DNA from 3 places in the Clostridium sp. JS66 genome. Region 1 is predicted to be linked to each of the others. Evidence: riboswitches for the same ligand, from Rfam matches in the RefSeq annotation. Region 1 holds a riboswitch; each other region holds the start of a gene.
What was found. A riboswitch is a leader RNA that binds a small molecule or an ion and turns the genes downstream of it on or off. The one in region 1 is predicted to bind FMN.
Positions count from the first base shown of each region.

Region 2: another riboswitch for FMN. It lies ahead of Q6H37_RS10585 (FGGY-family carbohydrate kinase); the one in region 1 lies ahead of ribD (bifunctional diaminohydroxyphosphoribosylaminopyrimidine deaminase/5-amino-6-(5-phosphoribosylamino)uracil reductase RibD).
Region 3: another riboswitch for FMN. It lies ahead of Q6H37_RS01140 (ECF transporter S component); the one in region 1 lies ahead of ribD (bifunctional diaminohydroxyphosphoribosylaminopyrimidine deaminase/5-amino-6-(5-phosphoribosylamino)uracil reductase RibD).

Region 1 is NZ_CP131467.1:837,917-846,007, reverse strand. Features, by position in the region: gene ribE (6,7-dimethyl-8-ribityllumazine synthase) at 1-30, opposite strand, end outside; gene Q6H37_RS03745 (bifunctional 3,4-dihydroxy-2-butanone-4-phosphate synthase/GTP cyclohydrolase II) at 74-1,276, opposite strand; gene ribE (riboflavin synthase) at 1,353-2,006, opposite strand; gene ribD (bifunctional diaminohydroxyphosphoribosylaminopyrimidine deaminase/5-amino-6-(5-phosphoribosylamino)uracil reductase RibD) at 2,049-3,161, opposite strand; FMN riboswitch at 3,356-3,474, opposite strand; gene Q6H37_RS03730 (5-methyltetrahydrofolate--homocysteine methyltransferase) at 3,610-4,245, shown strand; gene Q6H37_RS03725 (hypothetical protein) at 4,346-5,053, shown strand; gene Q6H37_RS03720 (hypothetical protein) at 5,124-5,447, opposite strand; gene Q6H37_RS03715 (MBL fold metallo-hydrolase) at 5,693-6,586, shown strand; gene Q6H37_RS03710 (amino acid permease) at 6,664-8,070, opposite strand.
Region 2 is NZ_CP131467.1:2,236,571-2,244,661, forward strand. Features, by position in the region: gene Q6H37_RS10570 (efflux RND transporter periplasmic adaptor subunit) at 1-150, shown strand, start outside; gene Q6H37_RS10575 (HlyD family secretion protein) at 165-824, shown strand; gene Q6H37_RS10580 (DHA2 family efflux MFS transporter permease subunit) at 835-2,391, shown strand; FMN riboswitch at 2,451-2,564, shown strand; gene Q6H37_RS10585 (FGGY-family carbohydrate kinase) at 2,798-4,321, shown strand; gene Q6H37_RS10590 (VOC family protein) at 4,454-4,816, shown strand; gene Q6H37_RS10595 (cell wall-binding repeat-containing protein) at 5,029-6,912, shown strand; gene Q6H37_RS10600 (WG repeat-containing protein) at 7,042-7,866, opposite strand.
Region 3 is NZ_CP131467.1:227,838-235,928, reverse strand. Features, by position in the region: gene Q6H37_RS01145 (hypothetical protein) at 1-1,484, opposite strand, end outside; gene Q6H37_RS01140 (ECF transporter S component) at 1,553-2,176, opposite strand; FMN riboswitch at 2,303-2,420, opposite strand; gene Q6H37_RS01135 (Tex family protein) at 2,511-4,673, opposite strand; gene Q6H37_RS01130 (MDR family MFS transporter) at 4,892-6,334, opposite strand; gene Q6H37_RS01125 (MarR family winged helix-turn-helix transcriptional regulator) at 6,366-6,827, opposite strand; one part of gene prfB (peptide chain release factor 2) at 7,054-8,091, opposite strand, start outside.

The DNA of each region.
Region 1 (8,091 bases):
TGCACTTAATTTTCCTTCATAAATTTTCATATTTATACCTCCAAATTTTAAATAAAATTAATCACTTTCTGTATTATAAATTAAGTAAGTGTCCTAGCTTTTCTTTTTTTGTTTTCATATAATCTATACTCTCTTTTGAGTATTCCATTTCTATTGGTACTCTTTCTACTATATTTATTCCATATTCAGAAAGTCCTGATACTTTTTTAGGATTATTAGTAAGTAATCTTACACTATTTACTCCTAAATCTTTAAGAATTTGAGCTGCTATACCATAATCCCTTAAATCAGCTGGGAATCCTAAGGCAATATTTGCTTCTACTGTATCCATACCCTGTTCTTGAAGTGCATAAGCTTTTAATTTATTTAAAAGTCCTATACCTCTTCCTTCTTGTCTCATATACACAAGAACTCCTCTGCCTTCTTTTTCTATTTGAGTTAAAGCTGCTGCTAATTGATCTCCACAGTCACATCTTAGAGAATGGAATGCATCTCCTGTAAGGCATTCTGAATGAACTCTTACTAATACTGGTTCATCTTCAAAGTTTTCTCCTTTTACAAACGCTACATGATGTTCTCCATTTAAAATATTTTTATATCCTACAGCTTTAAAATCTCCAAATCTTGTTGGTATATGAGCTTCAGCTGCATTTTCTATAAACTTTTCTGTTTTCTTTCTATAAACTATTAGATCCTCTATAGTTATAATCTTTAAATTATGTTTTTTTACAAACTCCATAAGCTGTGGAGTTCTTGCCATAGTACCATCTTCATTCATTATTTCACAAATTACGCCTGCTGGAGAAAAACCTGCTAATCTTGATATATCTACAGCAGCCTCAGTATGTCCATTTCTTACAAGTACTCCTCCATCTTTAGCTTCAAGAGGGAAAATATGACCTGGTCTTTCAAATTCTTCTCCTGAGCACTCTGGATTTACAAGCTTCTGTATTGTTAAAGCTCTATCATAAGCTGATATACCTGTAGAAGTTTCCACTGCATCAACAGATACTGTAAATGCTGTTGAAAACTTTTCACTGTTTTCACTTACCATGTGATTTATATTAAGTTCTCTAAGTCTTTCCTTTGTCATAGGTGTACATATAAGTCCTCTTCCAAACTTAGCCATAAAGTTTATAGCCTCAGGGGTTACCTTCTCTGCAGACATAAGGAGATCTCCCTCATTTTCACGACTTTCATCATCTATTACTACTATCATTTTTCCTTCTTTTATATCCATTAAAGCTTCTTCTATACTATTAAATTCAAATTCCATTTCTATCTCTCCTTCAACACTTTAGTTATTAACTTCTCTATAGTTAAATTTTTATTACAAATCATTAATTGATCATCTACATAAATCCAGCTTCTCTTAACATAGCTTCTGTTATTTTAGATTCTTTTTTTTCTTCCTTTTGCTTCATAAAAACTAATCTCTCTACATATTTTCCTATTAAATCACACTCGATATTTACCTCATCGCCAAGCTTCTTTTCATAGAGAGTGGTTTCTCCTTTAGTATGTGGTATAAGAGAAACACTGAAAGATTTTTCATTTACTTCTGCTACTGTAAGACTTATACCATCTATGGTTATTGATCCTTTAAGCACAATATATTTTAATGCATCATCAGGAACTTCTACAGCAACCCAGGTAGCTATATCTTCATTCTTTATGTTAACTACTTTTCCTGTGCAATCTATATGCCCACTAACTATATGTCCACCTAATCTTTCACCTAAAGCCAATGCTCTTTCCAAGTTTACTAAACTGCCTTTTTTTAAATTATTTAAATTACTTCTTCTCATAGTTTCAGGCATAACATCTACAGTAAAACTATTATGTTTAAAACTTGTTACTGTAAGACAAACTCCATTTACAGCAATACTGTCTCCAAGCTTAACATCTTCTAATACCTTTTTAGCTTCTATATTAATTTGTGCAGAGTTTGTGCCTTTAGATATACTTAAAATTCTTCCAACCTCTTCTATAATTCCAGTAAACAAAAAGCCACCTCCTTTTAAGTATTAATTACTAATCTATATATTCTAATTGTTAAAGTACCCTTCAATGAGTAAATCTTCTCCAACGTTTTTGCAATTCATTTTATTGATTAATACAGCATTCTTTAAAATTTCAATACCGTTACCTTCAACTGGAGTTTTAGCTGTAGCGCCTCCTAAAATTTTAGGTGCTATAAAGCATAATATTTTATCTACTATTTTAGAATCTAGTGCGGAAAAATTAAGTTCTCCTCCACCTTCTAAAAGAATGCTATCTATACCTTCTTTTCCTAATTCCTTCATCAAATATTTTAAATCTACTCTATTATTATCTTTAGGAGTTACTATTATTTTTATCCCCTTTTGTTCTAACTCTTCTTTCTTTTTTGCATCAAATTCTTCAGTACATGCTATTATAATTTTTCTTTTATCTAAAGTTGTAAATATTTTTGATTGCACAGGTATTGAAAGTTTAGAATCTACAATTATAGCTGTAGGGCTTTTACCATCTTCTATAAATCTAGTGGTAAGTAGTGGATCATCCTTTTTAATAGTTCCTATTCCAGCCATTATGCCCATTACTCTGTTTCTGATAATGTGCACATATTTTCTGGATTCTTCTCCTGTTATCCACTGCGATTCTCCTGTTCTAGTAGCTATTTTTCCATCCAAAGTCATAGCCGTTTTCAATATTACAAAAGGAGTTTTTTGTGTAATATATTTTATAAATATTTCATTTACTTTTTTTGCTTCTTCCTCTAAAACTCCCACAACTACTTCTACTCCATTTTTCTCTAGAAGTTCTATTCCCCTTCCAGCTACTAAGGAATTAGGATCTTTCATAGCTATTACTACTTTTTTAATGCCAGCCTTTAAAACAGCTTCTGCACAAGGAGGTGTTTTACCATAATGCGAACATGGTTCTAAGGATACATAAAGCTCTCCCCCCTTTGCCATTTCACCAGCTTCTTTCAAAGCATATACTTCTGCATGAGGTCCTCCATAAAATTTATGGTACCCTTGTCCAACTATGTTTCCATTGTTGACAATTACTGCTCCTACTAAAGGATTGGGATTTACATTTCCTTGTCCTTTTAATGCTAAATTTAAAGCCATTTTCATGTAATATTCATCTAAATTTTTTTTCTTATCGTTCAAGACTTTCCCCTTCCTCCTAATATATATTTTCAATTTAATTACTTATTTTTAAAAATTTTGAAGTAGATGATTATAAGTGTTACCAATTTCTTTTAAAATAGTTTATAAAAAAAATAAATCCCTGAAGAAACCTTCAGGGATTATTATATGCAAAACATTTAAAAGCATACTAATTGCTTATTACTAAAATTGCATCTTTCTTTCTTTTATCCAGACTTTACTGTCGGTACTGGAATCTCACCAGTTCATGCTGACTTATCAGCTCGCGGACTTTACCGCCGATCGGGAATTTCACCCTGCCCCGAAAGTTTTTATATTAAGTTTTATTACAGGTTTAATATACACCATTCTGATAATTTTGTCAATTATTAATTAAATTCTAAATTTTCAACTTAAATAGTGTATAATATACTTGTGTGTATTTGCTAATTAATGGAGGTATATGAAAATGGAAGTAGTACTAGACTTTGATTTTAAATTGGATAAGCAGCAAGTTATAGATACTTTAAAATCCTATTGTGAAACTATAACTGATGAAGAGATAAGTTCTTTATATGAAAAGCTTTTACCTAATTTATATGAATGTGTACAACCTTCTGCTATATTCACTATAGCAGAAAAAAATAAAGACTTTACTTTCGAAGTAATAGAAGATTATAAATATATCTTTTACTGTTTAGTCACTATTGGTGATAAAATTTCTGAAAAAGTAAATGAATTTTTTTCTTATGCTAAAATGAAGGAGGGAATGGTACTAGACGCTATGGCTGCTTCCTATTTGTTTGAAATAAGCTCCCAATTATTTAATCACATACACAGTAAGGCTAAAGAATTAGGATTAGGCCTTAGTTATAGAATAGCACCTGGAGATGGTGAAATTCCTCTACGGTACCAAAAAAACATTTTAGATGAACTAGATTCTAAAAATTTTCTAGATATATATGTAAACGAAGATTTTATGCTTACATCACTGCGATCTATGGCTTATATCTATGGCGCAGATAAAAATAAACCTTTAAGTAATATAGACCATGACTGTAGTAGATGCAAGAATAAGGAACAGTGCAGTATGAGAAAGAAATAGCACATAAACTCAACTTTCACAGTTTAAAAAATGCGAAGCATTATGCTTATTTCAGATTAAATATGTACACTAAAATATATTTAAGGGGTTGATGAATGTTATGAAAACTTTAACTAATGGATGCATTTTGTTGGAGGATTTAAAGTTCAATATAGAATACTCAAAGCTATACAATGAATTAAATGTTAGTAGCAAGGAACAATCTATTATACTAAAAGAGCTCATATCTGAAGCTGAAAAAATGGCTAAGCCTAAGGCATTATTTAAAAAATGTACTATAGATAAAAAATCTCATAATTCTACCTTAATTGGTTGTGAAGAGTTTTTTAGCAGAGTTATAAGTGTAAATTTACGTAATGAACTTATAGCTTTTCCTTATATAATTACATCTGGAATAGAACTGCAAAAATGGTGTGAGTCAAAGGAAGATAAACTTATCAGTAAAGTAGCCGAACATATAAGTCAATCCATTTTAATACAAGTGCATTTAGAACTACAAAAATATATAGAAATTAACTTTAGTACTGGCAGCTTAGCTAGAGTAAACCCTGGTTCTACTATAGATTGGAATATGGATGAATTAAGAAAAATATTCAAAATTCTAGAAGATCCTATGAAATATATAGGAGTATCACTTAATGATAAATTTTATATGACTCCTAGCAAAACCTACTCAGGCATTTATTTTCATAATGAGAATAATTATAAAAATTGTTTCATGTGCCCTGGATTGCAATGTCCTTTAAGAGAATCACCTTATGACAAAAATTATTATGCTGAAAACTACGAAAACTTTAAAGCAATATAAATAATTCATTCTATTTTATTTATTAAAAATGCTGTTGATATAGTAAGTTATCAACAGCATTAATTTAAATCTAATTCTTTTTCAACATTTTCTTTCTTCTTATCTTTCTATAGACCATATCTACTGTTATAGAAAGTAATAAAAATGCTGAAAATACTATATTTAATTTTTCTGATAATTCAGGTCTAAAATAAGATGCAACTTGAACCATTAATAAAACAGTTCCTACTATTATTAAATAATTTATTTTCATGTTAACATACTTTGTATCTACACCTTTTGCATCCAGCATAAGCTTCTTTCTAACAGATTTGCTATATTTCATACCTAATCCTTGAATAATACCTGTAAAAGCAAGAAGTGTCATTAGGCTAGTCATTGCTGAAGAATCCATTTTTATACCTCCATATAAGTAAATATAATATACTATTATAAATTATAGCATGCATATGCTTAAAATTCAAAATTTTTAGTGTTTTTATCATGTGTAAATTTTACCGCAATAATTCAAATTTATTTTCACATATGATATCATTATAAACAAGGCATATTCAAAAATAACCAGTCAGTATGTTACTATATTTCACTTGTTATTTTCTCTCATATACCTAAACAAAATTAATAAGGAAGTGAACTTTTATGTCTTTAGATAAAATTAAAGGAAATACATATTATATAAACTCAGTTACCAATTCTGGAATTTTTGCATTTAAGAATAAAAATTGTCTCATAATAGATACAGGTTCGAATAATTCTGATGCTAAAAAAATAGAAGATATATTAATAAAAAATAGTCTTCATCCTAAATATATAATAAATACCCATAACCACTTAGATCATTGTGGTGGGAACATTTATTTTCAAAAAAACTATCCTGGATGCTTAGTATATACCTCCTTAAAGGAAAAATTATTCATGGAAAACCAAGAAATTCAAGGAGCAATATTATCCTCCTCCACTCCTATTAAAGGAATAGATATTAGCAATAAGCCTTTGCCAGTAGACTTTATATTAGACTATGGTACAAATAAAATTAATGATGAAAAGTTCGAAATAATACCTCTTAAGGGTCATTCTATAGAGCAAATAGGAATTATAACCCCAGAAAAAGTATGTTTCTTAGGTGATTCCATATTTAGTGCAGAAATAATGGAGAAATACTCCTTCCCTTATTTATATGATATAGAAGAAAGTTTAAATACTCTAAACAGTATAAAAACAATAGATTCAGATTATTTTGTTATAAGCCATGCAGATAAAGTTTTATGCAAAGACGAAATTGCAGAACTTTGTGATAAAAATTTAAATAATATAGAAAACTATAAAAATCAAATTCTGGAACTTTTAGAACAGCCTTTAACTCGTGAGGACATTTTAGAAAACATAGCTGTTTTAAATGATCTATCTTTTAATTTTTATCAATACCATCTTAATTTAGGAGGAGTTTCTGCTTTTCTTGCATACCTTTATTCTAAAGCACTAATAGAACACTCCATAGAATCTGGTAAACTATACTATTTTAGAAAATCTTAATGCAAATTTTAGTCTTAAAAAGGAACCTTTACAAATAGTATTGTAAAGATTCCTTTTTTAATTACTTATTTATCATTTTATTTTTGTTCTTCAAAATTCATTATACTATGTTTCTTACCATATATAAAGTATAGTACAATTCCAATTGATATCCAAACTACAAATACTTGGTGTGTTAATTGTGGTAATTTATATATTAAGTATAAGCAGAATACGATTGCAATTGCTGGAGTAATAGGAACGCCTGGGCAACTAAATGGTCTGTTAACATCTGGTCTCTTCTTTCTAAGAACTATAACCGAAGCTGAAACTATACAGAATGCACAAAGTGTTCCTATATTAGTCATTTCTGCAAGTCTTCCTATTTGTAAGAATCCTGAAAGCACCATTGTTGATACACCAACTAATAAAGTACTCTTTACAGGTGTTCCAAATTTTGGATGAATTTCTGAAAATACTGTTGGTAACAATCCATCTCTTGATAATGAGAATAGTATACGAGATGAACCAAATGTCATAACAAGTAAAACTGAAGATATACCACAAACTGCACCTACTGATACTAAAGCTGAACCCCAATTAATTCCTACTTTTGCAAGAGCATAAGCAACTGGAGCTGCATTACCATGGAATTCTTTATAAGGAACCATACCTGTTAATATAGCTGAAACTATAATATACAATACTGTACATACTAACAATGAAGCTACTATACCTATTGGTAGATCCCTTTGAGGATTTTTAACTTCTTCTGCTGCTGTTGAAACTGCATCAAATCCTACATAAGCAAAGAATATTATAGATGCTCCTGTAAATACACCATTTACACCATATGGGAAGAATGGATGCCAGTTAGCAGGATTAACATGTCCTATTCCAACTACTATAAATAATATAACAACTGCTAATTTAATTATAACAAGTATATTATTTAACTTAGTACTTTCACTAACACCTTTGATTAAGAATAACGTAACAATAAATAAAATTATAATTGCTGGAAGATTTACTACGCCTCCATTTTGTCCTGGTGGATTACAAAGTGCTGCTGGCACAGTTATCCCCCCTGCTTTAAGTAAGGCAACTATATATCCGGACCATCCAACTGCAACTGTTGCAACTGCAACTACATATTCCAGAATAAGATCCCAACCTATAAGCCAGGCCCAAATTTCACCTAATCCAACATACCCAAATGTATAAGCACTACCAGCTACGGGTATCATAGCTGCTAATTCTGCATAACATAAAGCTGCAAATGTACACGCTATTGCTGCAAATACAAATGATAGCACAAGTGCTGGTCCAGCATAATCAGCTGCTGCAACACCTGTTAATACGAATATACCTGTACCTATAATTGCACCGATGCCAAGCATTGTAAGTTCAAATGCTCCTAGCACCTTTTTAAGACCTTTTCCTGACTCAGATAACATTGCCTCAATAGACTTAGTTCTAAAAATTGATTTGTTGTCACTCGCCATGTTCCAAAACACTCCTTTCAA
Region 2 (8,091 bases), 1.4 Mb from region 1:
GTCCCAGACAAGGAATTTAACGGTGAAATATCTGTAATTGATTCTGTAGTTAATTTAAAAAATAAAAATATTCTTGTTAAGGTGAAGTTTAAAAATCAGGATGTAGAATTGAAACCAGGTATGTTTGCCGAAGTTGGCGTAAAAAATTAGGGAGGATGATAAAAATGAAGGAAAAACGAAAGTTAATAATTTTAGTTATATTTGTTACAATGTTAATAACCCTTGGAAGCGTAGGATATTACTACTGGCATAACAATACATATTATATTTCTTCTGAAGATGCAAAGGTATCTGGGGATTTTGTGAAGATATTACCTGAGGTGTCAGGAAAACTTGTTGAATTCAATGTTAAAGAGGGGGATAAGGTAGTGAAAAATCAAATCATTGGTCGTATTGATGCTGTTGGATTAGATGATTCCAGTATAGATGAATCCCTTTTGAGGGCACCTATGGATGGAGTAATTATTAAAAAGCAGGCAAATGTTGGGGAGTATGAATTAAGTACTTCAGCTCCTACTCTTGCCATGGTGGTAGACCCAAGCCAGTTATATGTAACTGCAAATATCGAAGAGAGTAAGGTTGAAAATATAAAATTGGGTCAGCAGGTAGATATAAATTTTGATGAGTTTAAAGAAAAAGATTTTAAAGGAAAGGTGGATTCTATAGGTAAAGCATCAAATTCAGCATTTTCTATGCTTCCCTCTTCTTCAAGTGGCACTTTTACAAAAGTAGTTCAGAAAGTACCTGTAAAAATTAAGTTGGATAAAACAGATGGTAATCTTTTACCCGGAACCAATGCAGTCATAAAAATCCATATAAAGTAGGTGGGTAGTAATGGAAAATAAAAAGAATATTTCATATAAATGGCTTACAATGAGTGTAGTTGTATCGGCACTTTTTATGGCAAACTTAGATACCAGCGTTGTCAATCTTTCCACCTCAAAAATGATGCAAACCTTTAGTGTATCCCTTGATCAAATACAGTGGGTAATAAGTGCTTATACATTGACACTGGGAGTTACTATACCATCAACAGGATATTTAAGTGATAGATTTGGATTAAAAAAAGTGTTTGTTATTGCTTTGATCTTATTTACATCTGGTTCATTAATGTGTGGTATTTCATGGAACTTAATGTCTATTATAGTAGCACGAATTACTCAAGGAGTAGGAGGAGCCTTCATTATATCACTTGGTATGACAATATTAATGACTACTTTTGATAAAAGTGAAATGAGTATGGTTGTGGGTATTATTGGTATCTGTGTTATGGCTGCTCCTGCTCTAGGCCCCACTCTTGGAGGGTATATCATTCAGAATCTTGATTGGAGGTTTATTTTCTTCATTAATATTCCAATAGGGATACTCAGTACAATATTAGCTATGATCATACTTAGAGAATCACAGCACAAAGCTTCGCAACACTTTGATATCATAGGTCTTGTGACTTCAGCTGTTGGAATGTCAGCTATTCTTTATGTGCTGGGAAAAAGTAATGTGGATTGGAGCGATATTAAAAATATAATCATAATGATAGTAGGATGTTATAGTATGTTCATGTTTGTTGTTAATGAACTGCTAATCCCTGAACCTATGCTTAATTTGAGACTTTTAAAGAATTACACTTTTTGCATGAGTAACATTATTATGAACGTTGCTTTATTGGCTCTCTATGGAGGTGTGTTTCTTATGCCTATATTTCTTCAGCAGATTAAAGGATTAGATTCTATGCAAGCAGGCTTAATACTCTTTCCTGAAGCAATAGCAACTGCAATTTCTATGACGGTTTACGGAAAAATAGGGAATAAACTGGATACAAGGATATTTGCTATATCTGCTTTGGTATTAATTGGTTTAAATAGCTACAGTATGTCCAAAATTACATTGGAAACTTCTAATACAATTATAACTGTTCTGTTAATGATAAGAGGTTTTGGAGTAGGGTTTCTTATAGCGCCAGTTCAAACAATGGGGTTTAGTGCATTGCCAAAGTCTGTAATGTCAAATGCTTCAGCACTTTTAAATACAGTAAAGCAAGTAGGTACATCTATCGGAATTACTTTGATTACAAGTATCATGCAGAGTAGAACCACAATCAATTATTCGAATTTATCTCAACAGGTAAATTATTTTAATCCCAATAGCATGAACCTGTTTAAAATGCTGCAGGGAGTTATGGTACAATCTGGAGTATCTCCAAGCGATGCTCAAGCTGGAGCATTAAGTCAGCTTTTTGGAATAGTTGCAAAACAAGCTCAGCTTCAAGCACTGAATGATACTATGTTAGTCATTTCAGTCATCACAGCAATTATTGTTATTCCCACATTTTTATTAAAAGAAGGTAAGCAATTAGAAGATGGAATGGCAAAGGGTATGGAAAAAGGAAATTAGTATAAGTCATGATTGACATGAAAAAATAACAATGCTATATTAATGGTAAAGTTATATAAAGTATCCTTCGGGGTTGGGTGAAATTCCCTATCGGCGGTATAGCCCGCAAGCCATTTGGCAGATTCGGTTAAATTCCGAAGCCGACAGTATAGTCTGGATGAAAGAAGGTGAATGAATAATATTGTATATTGTTAAATTTAACAATATGTTTATTGTGTTTACTAACCCCTAGGAAAACCTAGGGGTTATTTTTATGTTAAAAAAAGTTGGTATATAGAAATTTATTTTTACTCTATAGATGTTTTATATAGCTTTATATCAAGGTACACAATACTTTATATAAGGAAAAGAGGTGAATTTTAGTGGGAGACTTATGTGTTTAAATATCTCCTGCTAAAAATGAAAAATGGGACATTATTATCTGGGTTTTGATGCAGGTACTCAAAGTGTAAAAGTAGCTGTATATGATGAAAATATGAAATGTATAGTAAAATCATCTAATAAGACAACTTTAAAATATCCACATCCAGGATGGGTTGAAATGGATGCAGATGAATATTTTTTGCTTACAAAACTAGGAATTAAGCAGTGCATAAAACAGTTGAAAGATAAAAAAATTGATCCTGGACAAATCAAAGCAATTATGGGTGATGGAATCATCTGTGGAGTTGTTGGCATAGATGAGAATGGGAAGGCAATTACGCCTTATATAAACTACCTGGATTCAAGAACGCAAAGTGATGTTGAAAACCTTAAAAAATTGGATCTTGATATTTGGGGAAGAGAAACGGGTAATGCTGATCCAAGCTGTATGTTTCCTGCATTACATGCACGATGGATTTTGGAAAATATTAAAGAATTTCAAAAAAGAGGAAAGAAATTTGTTCATAATGCTCCTTATATTTTAATGAATCTTGCAGGTTTAAAGAGCAGTGCTGCCTTTATTGATTGGGGAACCATGTCAGGTTGGGGACTTGGATATCGTGTATATGAAAAGGAATGGTCTGATAAGCAGCTTAACATATTGGGAATAGACAAAAGTTATATGCCTAAAATTGTAAAACCCTGGGATGTTATTGGTACTCTGTCAGAAGGTGTTGCAGAGGAAACTGGATGCCCTCATGGCATACCAATTTGTGCTGGAGCGGGTGACACCATGCAGTCCATGCTTGGAAGTGGAATACTTGAAGCAAATAAAGCTGTGGACGTTGCTGGAACTTGTGCTATGTTTTGCGTTTCAACAAATGGAATTATTCCAGAACTAAGTAAGAAGGGAAGTGAATTGATTTTTAACAGTGGTACTTTGGAGAATACATATTTTTATTGGGGATTTGTTAGAACTGGAGGTTTGGCACTGAGATGGTTTAAGGATAGTATTTGTAAGAAATCTGATGACGACAGTTATTATAGAGCACTTAGTGAAGGAGCGGAAAAGGTTAAGCCTGGATGCAATGGTGTGATTTTTTTACCATATTTAACTGGTGGATATGGAGAATTTTCAAATGTTAAGGGCTGTTTTTTGAACATGACCTTAGATACTGACCAATTTGTCTTATGGAGATCTGTTTTGGAGGCTATTGCATATGATTATATGGAAATTACAAATGATTATAGAAATGCTGGAATTGAAATAAATAGAATTACCATAACTGAAGGTGGAAGTAGAGATCATCTTTGGAATCAAATTAAAGCAGACATTATGCAAAGTGAGGCAATTACATTAGAAGTTTCAGGTGGTGCTGTACTTACAAATTGTATTGTTGCTTCCTATGCAGTGGGTGATACACAGGATTTAAAGAAAGCACTTGCAGGTAACTTAAAAATCATAAATAAGTATACTCCTGATATCAATAATTCAAAAATTTATAAAGAGCATTATAAACTTAGAAAAAATGTATTAAATAATGTAGCTAGTAATGTAAAGTTGTAAAACGGTACAAATTATACAGAAGAACATGAAGCAATAAATGAAAATATGGAGTTTTAGTTACATATAAATATTTTAAATTGCAATAATATTTTATATAATTAAAGCAGAGATATTAAAGGGAGGAATTAGAATATGAAATTCTGTTGGAGTACATTAACAGTTAAAGATTTAGAGGAATCTTTAAAGTTTTATGAAGATATTGTTGGACTTAAGATTCAGCAAAGATTTAAAGGTGGACCAGGAATGGAAATTGCCTTTTTAGGAGAAGGGGAAACAAAGATAGAACTTGTATATAACTCAAATGTGAAAGAAGTAAATTATGGTGCCGATATTTCCCTTGGTTTTGAAGTGAATTCAGTAGATCAAATGATGGAGCTTGTTAAGTCAAAAGGAATAGCTATACATAGCGGACCATTTCAGCCTAATCCACATGTTAAATTCTTTTTTGTGTTAGACCCAAATGGGCTAAAAATTCAATTTGTAGAGAATATGTAGTAAAAAAGCACCAAGCTATGAATTAAGTTTTATAGCTTGGTATTTTTTTATATTACTGCTGAGTTATTTATCATTACTAATAATTTATGTGTTTAATGATATATGAAAAACAAAACTATCCATTTATACCTGAATAAGACTTTTTATAGTATAATGATAATGAAATTTACCTTAATTTCAAATAACTTACTAATATTGGAGGCACTATAATTATGAAAAACAAGTTAATCATTATGCTGTGTATTGTAGGCGCGACTTTTTCTATGTCAACTAAAGTAATGGCTTCAACTAACATTCAGCGTATTTGTGGTGATGACAGGTATAATACAGCCATCGAAATTTGCAAAAGTGGTTGGACAAATGGTTCGAAATACGCGGTCCTAGCTAGTGGAGAAAATTTCCCTGATGCTCTTAGTGCAGCCCCACTTGCTAAAAAATATAATGCACCTATTTTATTGAATCCAGGAACAACTCTAGACACTAGAGTTGAAGATGAATTAAAAAAGTTAGGAGTAAAACAGGTATTTATTATTGGTGGAACAGCAGTTATATCTGATACAGTTAAAAATAAACTTGAAAACCTAAATATTAAAACTACAAGACTTTGGGGACAAGATAGATATGAAACTGCAGTTAAGGTTGCAGAGCAGTTAGATTTTAAAGGCGAAATATTTGTGGCTAATGGAGAAAATTTTCCCGATGCAGTATCAGCAGCACCCATTGCAGCTAAAAAATCTATGCCGATTATACTTACACCTAGTAATAATCTACCAACTTCTGTAATTAAATATATGAAAAATAAAAATATATCAAAGACATATGTAATTGGTGATGATTCTGTAGTGAGTAAAGATATTTTTTATTCGCTGCCTAATGCTGAAAGAACATATGGTGATAGTAGATATGATACTAATATTGCAGTATTAAATAAATTTAAAAATGAACTTGACTTTAGTAAAATTTATTTTGCTAATGGTGAAAATTTTCCCGACGCGTTAGCAGGCTCGGCTTTAGCATCAAAAAATTCATCTGCTATTATATTAGTAAATGATGATTCTGGACAACCCACTAAAGATTTTGTACTTTCCAAAATACCTTCACAGTGTGAAGCTAATATAATTGGTGGAAGTAAGGTGATATCAGATGAACTAATAAATTATATGATATATCCTGCAGGTAACACTAATGGTAATGTATGTTTACAGGGACTTGCTGCTAAACAAGGAGAATGGGTTTATTATACTACTTATCCATTTGGAGGTTTATATAAATCTAAGGAAGATGGCAGTTCAACTACAAAGTTAGACAATGGTATATATAGATACATAAATGTTGTTGGAGATTGGATTTATTATTCCACAGGATTTGAAATATACAAGATGAAAACTGATGGATCTAGCAAAACAAAAATAATTGGTGATATCTCATTCTCATGTAAGAACATGATTGTAATTGGAAATACAATTTACTATCTTCAAGATACTAATAAAGATGGTAAAAATCATTTATGTAAAATAAATACAGATGGTTCAGGAAACACAATACTAAATGAAGAAGACAGTATTTTGAGTTTAAATATAGTTGGAAACTGGATTTATTATATAAATGAATCTGATAATTCTAAAATATATAAAATGAAACTTGATGGTTCAAGTAAGATGAAGGTAATAGATGATGCTGCTCATCAAATTCTTTTAGCAGATGGATTTATATATTATTCCACTGCTAATGGGATTTATAAGACAAAGCTTGATAACTCAAAAACTGTTAATGTTGTTAGTGGATTTGATATGAATGATTCATTTAATATTGAAAATAATTGTATTTATTATGTGTCAACAGATGGTTGTTTATATAAAGTTAAAACAGATGGCAGTGAAAATGTGAAACTGATAAATATTAAAATGCTAGATTTTAAGTTTGGTGGAAGTCCTAGTATATTTAATCCTAATATTGTAGGTGATTGGATTTATTATGACTGTTTTACTTTTATTTCTGCTGAAGACACTGTTACATGGTTATACAAAAGTAAAATAGACGGTTCTGAAAATGTAAATTTGCATCTTAAATACTTACAAGACAAATCAATGAAATAAAAAACTTCCTGTGTTATAAACCGCATGTTTAAATTAGCATGCGGTTATCTAGTTTCCGCATCTACACAAACGTCTATTTATGGATCTACCATATTTTAATACAGAATCCAATAATTGAAGGCTACATGGTTACTTCTTATTTAGTATTTTTCCTGACTTATCTATAACAAACTTTTGTCCATTAATTTTTACTTTAGATTGTCCTTTAGAAAATGGCATTACTAAATTATATTTCGGTTCTATAACCATACTTCCACTCTTGTCCACAAAGCCCCATTTCCCATTTTTCTTGACAGGTGCTAATCCTTCACTAAACTCAAGTGCAAAGTCAAATTTATTATCTATAATTACTTTTCCAGTTTTATCTATGAATCCCCATTTTCCACTTTTTTTAATTGCTGCAACTCCCTCAGAAAAAAAAGATGCTTCTTCAAAATCAGGTTTAATTATTTTTTTCCCAGTTTTATCTATAAAACTCCATTTTTTATTTTTTTCAACTGCTGCAACTCCCTCAGAAAAAGAAAGAGTTTCTTCAAAATCGGGTTTAATTATTTCATTTCCAGTTTTATCTATAAATCCCCATTTTCCATCTCTCCTAACACTTAATGCATCTTGGTTAAAAAATAAAGAAGCTTTTTCATATTGAACTTTTGTAACAGGCTTACCACTTTTATCTATAAAACCATATTTATTATCTAATTTTACTTTAAACATGTTGTCATTATACATAAAGTTTATTTCATCATATTTAGGTTCTACTAGTACTTTCCCTAATAGGTTTATAACACCAAATTTATTGTTTAATTCTACTAATGAAAATGTTTTAAAAAGTGGAGTAACCTTATCGTATTTAAATCTTTGTACGCAAGTAAGCACTAAAAAGCTTAAAATTATTATCATAATAATTATCGGTATGTATATAAGTATTTTTTTCTGATTTTTGAAAATCATCATAATTATCATTCCTTTCTCTGTGATATCGCACAAAACTTGTTACAGAATTAAATACAAATAAATGGGATGATTTATTTTCTTAAATTTAAGCATTTGATTTTGAAATGACAGGTTCAATACCAGTTATATTTTATTTAAATCCTCAAATTGGAACTCTCTATATAACAGTATCATTTTTTACCATGATTTTAAATATATTCTTGTACATAAGATGAATTAATTAAA
Region 3 (8,091 bases), 610 kb from region 1:
TTTATATCCATATTATAATTATTTACCTTTATGTAAGCATCCACCACACCCATATTATTGGTATTAACAGACGCTGCTATTTTTACATTAGTAGAATCTATTTTCTTACCTTTTTTTCTTTCATCTTTTATCATAAGCTTACACTGATACTCAGAGTTATCTACATTTAAAGGTAAATCCATGTAATAGTATGAGTTGGATATAGTATTAAAAACTTTAAAGTCATTCATATTCTTATCTAAAACTTGAGCAATATTACTAAATGTTTCAAGTTTGGTATCACTATTTTTTTCTAATACTTTTTCTATTATACTTTTCATTTCTTGGGTTTTCTCACTTATTTGATCTTTTATAGCCTTTGCAATGTTATCCACAATTTTTTCTTTATCAATAGTATTATTTTTACTTACATAATTCTTAATTTCCTTTTCAATGGTTTCACCTGTTTCTATTTCTTTATTTGTTATAGTATCCTTACCCTCAGTTGTACTTTTATCTTCAACTTTGTTTTCTGTTTTAATTGCAACATTACTATTTTCTAAATTTTCTCCTTTACTTTTTACATCACTATTAACTAAATTTTTGTTATCGCTTATACTTTTATCACTATTTATATTTTCGCCTTGATTTTCAATTGTATTTGTATAATTAGTATCTTCTTTGTATGTTATGTTTTCAACATTATCCCCTACTATTTGTTTTTCTTGTTCAGCGTTAATATAAATTTTTTCACTTTTTACATTTTCATCAGGTTGCTTTTGCGCATTATTCTTTAAAACCTGCTGTTCTATATTTTTAATTTCCTTATATAAATTTCCTGATCCCTTAAACATATCATTAAAACTTTTAATGTTATCTTCTGTCAAATCAATGTTATTCTCTGCAAAAATAAGTATATCCTCTTCTGAAAGGTTCTTTAATTCATTAAAAAAACTTTTTAATGTATCTTTAATTTCTTGACCTTTAAGACTATCTGGAAGTACATTTTTACTCTGCATATACTTACCTATAAATGCATTTTCCTCTTCTGGATTCTGCTTTATCTTACCCATAAAATCTACTATAGTTTTCATATTTGATATATTTTCTTTTGTTAAAGGCATCTCATGTTTTATCATTCTATTTAAAAGAGGATAGTCTTCTTTATCTACATTAATACTTTTACTTTTCAATAAAAAATCTATAGAATCCTCTTCTGTGTTGCTTTTTTTATTATCAGGATTTAGTATTTTTAATTGAAGTTTTCCATCTTCAAAACCTTCTACTTGAAATCTCATCAAACCTTGTGGTAATATATCTACACCATTTTGAAGCTTTGCTGAAAATTGCCATCCATCTAAAAGCTTTAATAAAACTTCTCCTGTTAATTTATCTAAATTCATAATTCTAGCTGCAAAATTCTGTCCAACTTCAAAGGATAATTTGCTAAACATTCTCTTGGTATTAACATTATAGGTACTATTTATATTCCATATACCTGCCATAGTATTCACCTCTTTTTTATTATCGTATGTAAGTAAAAAAAAATCCAGAGTTACCTGGATTTTTTATATTAATTATTCTTTGCAAGTTGTGTTTTACTTCTTTTTTCTTCATGAAGAATTGGCGATACACTTTTATACATAACAAATGTTAAACAAGATAATATTATTCCTTTAATCAAGTTAAAAGGCATGATAGCTAAAACTACAAAACTATTTAGGTCTTTTATATTTGGATTTATCTTATTTCCCATTGCTACTATAGCACTTATAGGGAAATGAAGCACTGTTTCATATAAAGGCAATAATATGAAGTAATTTAAAACACTAGCTGCTAATGACATTGCAACTGTTCCTACAGCTAAACCAAATATAGCTGTTCTTCTACTTTTATTTTTATTATAAATATATCCAGCTACTACTACCAAAATTGATCCTACTGCAAAGTTTGCTAATTCTCCTATAAAAGCTGTTCCTCCAACAAATAAACCATGAAGCAAATTCTTCAAAAATTCTATAGATATACCTGCTACAGGTCCTAATGCAAAAGCTCCTACTAAAGCTGGTAAATCGCTTATATCGATTTTCAAAAAACTTGGAAATAATGGTGTAGCTACCTCTATAAACATAAGTATAAATCCGATCACCCCAAGTAAAGACACCTTAACCAATCTGTTTAATTTTTCGTTTTTCATTTTTACCATCCTCCAATTAAATTTAAAAACTTAAAATAAATTCATCTTCTTTGGGATTTGATTTTTAGATGTATAATGGCATAAACAAAACCCTGATATAAAATACCAGGGCGAATAAACATTATACTTTATCTTCTTCCATCCAGACTTTACTGTCGGCTTCGGAATTACACCGAATCATACCTATTTAAGGCTCGCGGGCTATACCGCCGGTGGGGAATTTCGCCCCGCCCTGAAGACTAATTTTATTAACTTTTATGTTTATATTATAGTACAAGTTTTTTTAAAATTCAAGTAATATAACAAAATATTTAAATGTATTATTTGCTAATAATTATTTTTTCATAGTTAATGCTATTCTTTTCCTTTTTTCATCCACTTCAAGCACAGTTACTTCAACTATATCTCCAACTTGAACTACATCTAAAGGATGCTTTACAAATTTATCCGATAACTGACTTATGTGTACAAGTCCATCTTGATGAACACCTATATCAACAAAAGCTCCAAAGTCTGCCACGTTTCTTACAGTCCCTGTAAGTTGCATACCTGGTTTCAATTGAGCCATATCTATAATCCCAGTTTTCAATACAGGCTTTGGCATTTCTTCTCTTGGATCTCTTCCTGGTTTCTTCATTTCCTTTATTATATCTTTAAGCGTAGGAACACCTATTTCCAATTTTTTTGCTAATCCTTGAATACCTATATTATCTACTCTTTGATCTATATCTGATAATTTTACATTTTTCAAATCTTCTATTGTATATCCTAATGTAGTTAATAACGCCTTAGCAGCTTCATATGATTCAGGATGAACTGATGTATTATCTAAAGGTTCCTTACTTTCCATAACCCTTAGAAATCCTGCACATTGCTCAAAAGCCTTAGCTCCTAATCTTTTGACCTTTAAAAGTTCCTTTCTACCTTTGAACTTACCATTTTCTTCTCTATAGCTTACAATATTCTGTGCTATTGTTGCATTTACTCCTGAAATATAACTTAAAAGTGATGGCGTAGCTATGTTTAAATCTACACCTACACTATTTACACAATCCTCTACAATACCTTTCAAAGATTCATCTAATTTTTTAGGTGTGACATCATGTTGATATTGTCCTACACCTATAGACTTAGTATCTATTTTTACAAGTTCAGCTAGTGGATCTTGAAGTCTTCTTCCTATGGATATAGCTCCTCTTAAGGATACATTTATATCTGGATACTCTTTAGCTGCTAACTCAGATGCTGAATATACTGAAGCTCCAGCTTCTGACACAATAACATAATAGAGCTCTTTGTTTTTTTCTTCTTTAACTTCTTTTATTAATCTTACAATAACTTCTTCAGACTCTCTACTAGCAGTACCATTTCCCAAAGATACAACACCTACATCATATTTATAAACTAATTCTTTAAGTGTCTTTATAGCTCCTTCTACATCATTTTTAGGTACTGTAGCATATACTGTAGCTGTATCTAATAGTTTACCTGTATCATCTAGTACAGCTATTTTACATCCTGTTCTAAATCCAGGGTCATAGCCCAATACTGCTTTTCCTTTAATAGGAGGCTGCATTAATAATGCTTTTAAATTAGCCTTAAATATCTTTATAGCTCCTTCTTCTCCTATATCTGTGAGTTCAGCTCTTATTTCCCTTTCAATAGATGGATATATAAGTCTTTTTAATGAATCCTTTATACTTTCTTCTATATAAATATCTGTATTGTCATTTCCTTTCAAGCACTGCGATTTTAAATAGACAATTATTTTTTCCATGTCTGCAGTTACTTTAACTGAAAGTATCTTTTCTTTTTCTCCTCTGTTTATCGCAAGTATTCTATGAGCTGGAATACTTTTTACAGCTTCCTTATAATCGTAATACATTTCATAAGGAGTAGTTTCATTTTCCTTATTTTCGCCAGTAGTTTCTATAAGTCCCTCATTTTTAACTAAGTTTCTAATCCATTTTCTATATTCAGCAGTATCAGATATAATTTCGCTTATTATATCCATTGCACCTTGTAGTGCTTCCTCCTCTGACTTTACTTCCTTTTCTTCATTTATAAATTTACTGGCATATTCTTTTATGTCATCTTTAAACTCGCCATTCCATATAGCTTCTCCTAATGGTTTTAAACCCTTTTCTGCTGCTATTATGGCTCTTGTTCTTTTTTTAGGCTTATATGGTCTATATATATCCTCTATTTCGGTTAAGGTATCGCATTTCATTATAATTGTTTTTAATTCATCTGTAAGCTTACCTTGTTCATCTATAAGCCTTATAACATCTTCTTTTCTACTCTCTAAGTTTCTCAAATATGTAAGTCTTTCAAATAGATTTCTAAGAGTTACATCATCCATATTACCAGTTACTTCTTTTCTATATCTAGCTATAAATGGTACAGTATTTCCTCCATCTAAAAGATCTATTACACTTTCAACATTTTTCTTATTTAAATTAAGTTCTTCTACCAATCTATCTACTATATTTTTCATATTACTTATACTTGCCTCCAACCTTATTATCTTAATTTAAGCACCCTAAAACAGTAATAAACAAGGGTGCTTACTGAAAACATTAAGCTACTATAAGTAGCAATTTTCATTTTATTTTAAAAATGACTAATAATATATTACACCACCAACATGGTATTTGGCAAATTAATATAAGCTAACAACTTTAAATAATATTAAACTCTAGTGGTTTCTTAAATCTACTGTGTTACTGCCTTTTTATTATTTTTAATAAATAAACATATTATTACAGCAACAATAAGTACCCCTACTTCAATTGCAAAGGTATGTCGTACTCCTAAAACTAATGCCAAAGCTTGCTGCTTAGAATCATTAGGATTACTTGCAGTCATTAAATAATTCTTTTGATAAGCAGACATAATAGCAACAAATAATGAGGTTCCAAATGCCCCTGCTATTTGTTGTAATGTATTCATTATAGCTGTACCATGAGGATAATATTCTGGAGTCAATTGATTTAAACTATTTGTTTGAGTTGGTGTATTTATCATTCCAACAGCTATTAATGAAAGACAATGCAAAATAATTATTGTTGGAATAGTTATGCTAAGTGACAAACTTCTAGAAAATATAAAAAATACAATAGTTGAAATAATATATCCTGGAAGAATCAATACTTTAGGACCAAACTTATCATAAAGATGTCCTGAAATAGGTGATACAATTCCATTGATAAGTCCTCCAGGAAGCATAATAAGTCCTGCTGTAAAAGCTGTTAAACCCAAAGCTCCTTCAAGAAACATTGGTAAAAGAAGCATAGTTGCAAAGTTAACCATGTGCATAATTATAATAAGTATAGTTCCCAAGGTAAACATTGGATACTTAAATGTACGCATATCCAACATAGGTTGTTTCATATGTAATTGACGTAATACAAATATTGCTAGTGCAATGCATCCTACAATCATAGGAACAACCATTGTAGTATTAGATGCTCCTCCTATATTACTAACTCCATATATAAATCCACCAAAGCCAATAGTTGATAATACAACTGATACAACATCAAGAGTTGGTTTTGATAGTTCTGTTACATTCTCTATATAAATATACCCAAGTATAAGTGCAATAACAGAGAAAGGTGCTATGGCAAAAAATAACCATCTCCAATTAAGAGATTGTATGATTAATCCTGAAAGAGTTGGACCAATAGCAGGTGCACAAAACATAACAAGATTGAATATCCCAAGTGCCTTTCCACGTTTTTCTATAGGATTAATAATTATTAAGGTATTTATTATATTAGGTATTAAAACACCTGTTCCTACAGCTTGAATTAATCGTCCTACTAATAAAATTGAAAAAGTAGGAGCAATTCCACTTATAATTGTTCCAAGTATAAATATAATTACAGAAGCTAAAAATAATTGCCTTGTTGTAAATCTTTGAGTAAGATAAGCTGAGATAGGTATAGAAATACCCATAATAAGCATATATCCTGTACTTAACCATTGTACAGTGTTTGCAGTTATACTAAACTGAACCATCAAATTTTTTAACGCCATATTCAATACTGTTTCATTTAACATACAAAGAAATCCTGCACTTATTAACGCTATACTAATTGGTACTACTTTAAAAACCTTTTGTTGATATTGAATTTCTTCTATTCTTTCTTCCATTATATCGACCTCCTATTAAAACATTCTCCAATTACTTTTTATTACATTGTTTTATTTTTTGTTCCTCAGTACACATATTTTCATTAATTTTACTAAGAACACCTACAAACAGATCCAATTCATCTTTTGGAATACCACATATCATATTTTTAAATAATTTTTCAATAAAAGGATACACTTCTTCCTTAACTTCTTTACCTTTATCAGTAGTGTAAATTAAAAAAGCTCTTCTATCTTCGGGTGATTTTTTTCTTATAATCAAACTCTTTCTTTCTAAAATATCTAATATTCTTGTTAGTGTTGCCTGATCTTTTTCTACTTCCTTAGATAATAATTTCTGATTAATTCCTTCTTTCTCAACTAATTTTAATAATACTGCCCATTGTTCTGTCGTAATATCGTATTTTTCAAGGTTTATGGATAAATATCTTTGTATTTTTTTATTGACATAATTTATGGACATTCCAATGGATTTATCTAGAGATGTAATCATTTTTTCCTCCTTTATATGGCGAACTAATACTTGTTATAAAAATAATTGTTATACTAATAATATGTTAATCATTTATATTTGTCAAGCAATGTAATCGTAACCAATAAATTAAATAATAAAAACCCATAAATTTGTTTCACTTGCATGTGCAAATAAAACAAGTTTATGAGTTTTCATAAGTCATGTCATAAATACATTGTAAATATACTTATGATCTTCAAACACTTTAATTATATTGTTTTAAATATTCATTTATAAATTGATCTATATCTCCATCCATTACTGCATTAATATTTCCACATTCTACAGATGTTCTATGATCTTTTACCATAGTATAAGGTTGGAATACATAGGATCTTATTTGACTTCCCCAGCCCATGTCTTTAAGCTCTCCAGTTAAATCTTCTATTTTTTCCTTATGAGCCCTTTCTTTAAGCTCAGCAAGCTTAGCTTTTAACATTCTCATTGCTTCTTCTCTATTATGATGCTGACTTCTTTGATTTTGACACTGTACTACAATTCCTGTTGGAATATGAGTTATTCTAATGGCTGATTCTGTCTTATTTACATGCTGTCCTCCTGCTCCACTAGACCTATAAGTGTCAACTTTTATATCATCCGGTTTTATATCTATATCTTGATTATTAGTTAGCTCCGGCAATACTTCAATAGATGCAAATGAGGTCTGCCTTTTTCCATTAGCATTAAAAGGTGATATTCTAACTAATCTGTGAATCCCTTTTTCAGCTTTTAAATATCCATAAGCAAATTCTCCAATTATTCTTAAAGTAGCACTTTTAATTCCTGCATCCTCTGCTGGTAAAATATCTACAGTTTCTATTTTAAATCCTTTTTTTTCTGCCCATCTTGTATACATTCTGAGAAGCATTTCTGTCCAATCCTGAGCATCAGTACCTCCAACGCCTACATGGATATCCATTATGGCATTGTTCTTATCATATTCTCCAGAAAGTAATATCTCAATCCTAAACCTTTCTGTTTCATTGTCAATCTCTTCTACTTCTCTCATTATATCCTTTGATGAAGAAAGGTCATTTTCCTCTATTGCAAGCTTAGTTAAAAATTCAGCATCCTGAATTTTAGTTTCAAGTTCTTTATACCTATCTAATCTAGATTTAAGGAACCTTTCTTCACTTGTTATTTCTTGTGCTTTATCTGTATCATTCCAAAAGTTAGTTTCCTGCATTTTTCTTTGTAATTCTTCTATTTTATTTTTAGTGCTCTCTATGTCAAAGTGAATCCC